2 regions of the Arthrobacter sp. Soil_N43 genome follow, and region 2 is predicted to be linked to the other one. Evidence: riboswitches for the same ligand, from Rfam matches in the RefSeq annotation. Region 2 holds a riboswitch; the other holds the start of a gene.
The links. A riboswitch is a leader RNA that binds a small molecule or an ion and turns the genes downstream of it on or off. The one in region 2 is predicted to bind S-adenosylmethionine.

Region 1: it holds a riboswitch for S-adenosylmethionine, as region 2 does, so the genes downstream of both, AC3A3W_RS10870 (DUF1737 domain-containing protein) here and metX (homoserine O-acetyltransferase MetX) in region 2, are expected to answer to the same signal.

Annotation. Positions count from the first base shown of each region.
Region 1 covers NZ_JBDGML010000091.1:57,534-59,728, forward strand. The annotation lists gene AC3A3W_RS10860 (O-succinylhomoserine sulfhydrylase) at 1-450, opposite strand, end outside; gene AC3A3W_RS10865 (rhodanese-like domain-containing protein) at 451-861, opposite strand; gene AC3A3W_RS10870 (DUF1737 domain-containing protein) at 858-1,166, opposite strand; SAM riboswitch class IV at 1,180-1,293, opposite strand; gene AC3A3W_RS10875 (NtaA/DmoA family FMN-dependent monooxygenase) at 1,481-2,195, shown strand, end outside.
Region 2 covers NZ_JBDGML010000073.1:35,257-37,451, forward strand. The annotation lists gene metX (homoserine O-acetyltransferase MetX) at 155-1,327, opposite strand; SAM riboswitch class IV at 1,340-1,455, opposite strand; gene AC3A3W_RS07840 (VOC family protein) at 1,642-2,195, shown strand, end outside.

The DNA of each region.
Region 1 (2,195 bases), on a different contig from region 2:
CACCGAGAGTGCCGCCCTCCACTGCTCCAGGTCAGGTCCGTCGACGAACACGGTCTCCACGCCCCAGCGCGGCAGGATTTCGTTGAGGATCACGAAGCAGGAGCCGAAGAGTGAGCGGGCGGCCACCACGCGGTCCCCGGCGGCCAGCAGGGCGCCCAGGGCGGTGAACACGGCGGACATGCCGGACGCCGCGGCGAAGCATGCTTCCGTGCCTTCGAGCAGGCGGAGGCGCTCCTGGAAGGTGGCCACGGACGGGTTGCCGTAGCGGGAGTAGACGAAGCGTTCGTCCTCGCCGGTGAAGGCGCGCTCGGCTGCGGCCGCGGACTCGTAGACGAAGCCGGAGTTCAGGAAGATCGGCTCCGTGGTTTCCTGGAAGTTGGTGCGGTCCAGCCCGCCGCGGACGGCCTGGGTCTCGGGGCTCCAGCCGGCGGCATCTTGATTGAAGGTCACTTAGTTCTTTCCCAGGTTTGTTGGCAGCCCGCGGTTCTTCCAGCCGTTGACGGTGCGTTCACCGTACCGGTCGGGTTCGCCCTCGAAGCCTTCGAGCACGTTGTATGAGGTAAAGCCGGCCCGGGTCGCTGCGATGGCGGCGGCAATGGACCGCTGACCGGAGCGGCACAGGAACACCAGCTCGGTGCCGTCGTCCTCCGGAGCCTGCTGCTTCAGCTGCTCAATGAATTCGGGATTGGGGATGCCGCCGGGGAACGTCCACTGGATAAAGAGAGGATCGTTCTCTGTGGCAGCCGTGTTCGGCATGCCGATGTGCGCCCATTCGCCCTCGGTGCGGACATCCACCAGGATGGCGCCTTCCTCCAGCTTGGCCCATGCCTCCTGCGGGGTCAGGTCTCCGGCGTAGCTCACGCGTGCCCCTCGAATGCTTCAGCGTCGAGGTTTTCGTCCGAGTCCAGCTGGTCCACGGCGGTGGCCACGGCGGCATCAGCGGTGGCGACCGCGAGGGGGAGGATCACGGCCTGAGCCACGATCACGTCCCTGCCGTTGAACGCGGCCGCGGGGCTGCCGTGCAGCACATACCCTTCGGCCAGTGCGTCTGAAATGCGTTCACAGAAGGAACGGTTGTCCGGTCCCGTGATCAGGCGGTAGGGCAGTTTCTCCTCAGGTTTATCCTGCGGGGTCGGCAGGGTAACGCCGGCGGGCGCGTCCGTCATGACGGCTCTCCTTCTCTCACGCTTGCAGCTCGAAGTGGTCGATATGCCGAGTATTCACCTGAGGCACCCCGCCGCGAGGGAGGGTTGCCGACCGGCCAGTCAGGGCTTGGCGCCGATTCTCATTACTCCTCAAAAACGTAACACCGACGACGGCGGCGCGCACCGCCGCCGTCGTCATGTTCCGTAATGCTGGGGGCCTGCAGCTTCGGTTACAAAGATCCGGCCCGGGTGCATAATGACGGGAGATGAACCGCCGTAACGCCGGATGAAACCAGGCAACAGTGAACGAGTCGAGTGCCAATAGAGTCGGTCCCATGCTGCACTTTGGATGGTTTGTGGGCCATGGGTTCGGGGTCCAAGGCTGGGGGACGCCCGGTTACGGGATCGGGTACGACTGGAAAAAGCCCGAGCTGTACCAGCATGCCGTGCGCGAGTTTGAGCGGGCCGGCCTGGACCTGTTCATCATCGAGGACTCGCTGACCGTCCCGGACACATACGGCGGAAGCGCGGAGGTGAGCCTGGCACAGGCCTCCTTTGCACCCAAGCACGATCCGTTGGCACTGGTCCCCTACCTGCTCTCCGCCACGGAGCACCTGGGCATCGTCCCCACCGTCAGTGCCTCCTTCTATCCGCCGTTCACGGCGGCACGGCTGCTGGCCACGCTGCAGCACTTCTCCAACGGCCAGCTCGGCTGGAACGTGGTGACCTCCGGCAGCGACCTTGCCGCGCAGAATTACGGGCTGGACCAGCAGATCGAGCACGATCTCCGCTACGAGAAGGCGGAGGAATTTGTGGACGTGGTGCGGAAGCTCTGGCGCAGCTGGGACCAGGACGCCATCGTGGAGGACGCCCGGGCCGGCGTGTTCGCCGACCACACCAAGGTGCGGCCGATCCGGCACAGCGGCGAGTTCTTCCGGGTCCGCGGCCCGCTGAACACGGCCCCGCTGCCCGAGGAGCCCGTGCTGGTGCAGGCCGGCGCATCCCCTCGGGGAAAGGCTTTTGCGGGAGGCAACGCGGACGTGGCCATTG
Region 2 (2,195 bases):
CGGGCCGCCGTTTCCAACGAGTATGGTCTGCCCCTGCTGCAAGCTCAACGACAAATAGTGCAGAAGGCATCTGCATAATTGCACACGCAGCGGGTTCCGGCGCTGCTCTGTGCAGCGCCGGGACAGGTCCCTGGAGCGGAGTTCAGGCTACGGTTCAGGCCAACAGATGTTCGCGGAGCTGCGCGCTCAGCTGCCCGATCTCGGTGAGGAAGCCGTCATGGCCGATGGGCGCCTCGATGACATGGACGTCCACGTCACCGGGGAGGGCATCAGCGAGTTCGTGGGACTGGGAGGGAAAGTACAGCCGGTCTGAGTCGACGGCGGCGACAAAGAAGTCCGCCGTCGTCCGCGCCAGTGCTTCCTTCAGGGTTCCGCGCCCGCGGCAGACGTCATGGCTCATGAGGGCTTCGGTCAGTGCGATGTAGCTGTTGGCGTCGAAGCGCTGGACGAGCTTGTTCCCCTGGTGGTCCAGGTAGCTTTCCACCTGGTAGCGGCCACGGTCTCCGAGGGCGTCTGCCCGCAGCGGAGCTTCGGCCTCCTGGGGGTTCCGGCCAAACCGGAAGTCCAGCTCGTGCGCCGAACGGTAGGTAATGTGGGCAATCCGGCGGGCCAGAGCCAGTCCGGCTTCGGGGAGCGGGCCTTCGTAGTAGTCGCCGCCGTTGAAGTTGGGGTCCTGGCGGATGGCGAGGGTCTGCGCCTGTGCAAAGGCGATCTGCTCGGCGGTACTGCTGGCGCCCACGGAGATGACACCGCAGCGGCGCACCCGGTCCGGGTAGCTGACCGCCCACTCCAGTGCGCGGGCGCCGCCCATGGAACCGCCCACAACGGCAAACCAGCTGCTGATGCCGAGCCGGTCGGCCAGGCGCGCTTCGGCATCAGTGGAGTCCCGGAGGGTCACCAGCGGGAAGCGCGAGCCCCACGGCTTACCGTCCGGAGCTGTCGACGCCGGGCCCGTGGATCCGTAACAACCGCCCAGGATGTTGATGGAGACGACAAAGAACCTGTCGGTGTCCGCCGGCGCACCCGGCCCGGCGAGCTGCTCCCACCAGCCTTCCTCGTCCCCGTCGCCCCGCGTCACATGGGTGCTCCCGGTGAGGGCGTGCTCCACCAGGATGGCATTGGAGCCGTCGGCGTTGAGCGTTCCCCAGGTTTCGTAGGCCAGCGTCACGTCCGGGAGGAATCCGCCGGCCTCGAGCTCGAGGCCGCCGATGTTGATGTACTGGACGGTGCCGTCGGGAACGCGGCTGTCACGGTCTTCAGTGTCACCGCCTTTACAGGCGGGAGCTTGGCCATCGGGAACGTCGGTGCGGGTGACGGAAATCGTCATCGGTATACCTCTTCTACGCGCTTGCCTGCCGCCAGTTGACCGGCAGGCCAGGTCTTCACCCGGGGCACCCCACCGCGGAAGGAGGGTTGCCGGCCAGCAAGCCGGGGCTGTCGCTGGCACTCATGACCTGGACCAAGCTTACGAAAAGGGCCGCCACCCGCGCGAAGATTGTGACGGTTATGTGACTCCGGAGGCGCCTGGATGCTGCCTGCGAGGGGCGCGCAAGCCGCGGCAATCGACTCTTTTGCAGACACCCCATTTGTGTTAGGGCACCCTTAGCTGAGAGCCGCGTCACAAGATGCCAAGATGATGGCATGCGCATGGATCACGTCTCTTACGCCTGTGAACACGATGGCTTGGCGGCCACCACTGAACGTATTTCGTCCGCCCTCGGCGTTGAAGCCGTGAAGGGTGGAGTACACCCCCGTTTCGGAACCCGGAACATGATTATCCCGCTCGCGGGACACAAATATCTGGAGGTCGTGGAGGTCCTGGACCACCCGGCGTCGGACAAGGCCCCGTTCGGACAGGCCGTGCGTGCACGCTCTGCTGCCGGCGGCGGCTGGATGGGCTGGTGCGTCGAAGTGGACGACCTCGCCCCGTTCGAGGAGCGTCTCGGACGAGCCGCGGTAAACGGCAACCGCAAGTTCCCGGACGGCCGCGAACTCGTGTGGAAGCAGATCGGAATCCTGGGCCTCATTGCAGACCCGCAGGTTCCGTACATGCTGAAGTGGGAGGGCGATCCTTCCCTTCACCCGTCCCACGCCTATGACAGCAACGTCAAGATGTCCAGCCTCACCATCGCGGGCTCCGCCGAACGGGTCACCGAGTGGCTCGGAGAGCCTGTCGAAAGGCCCCTGGAGGACGT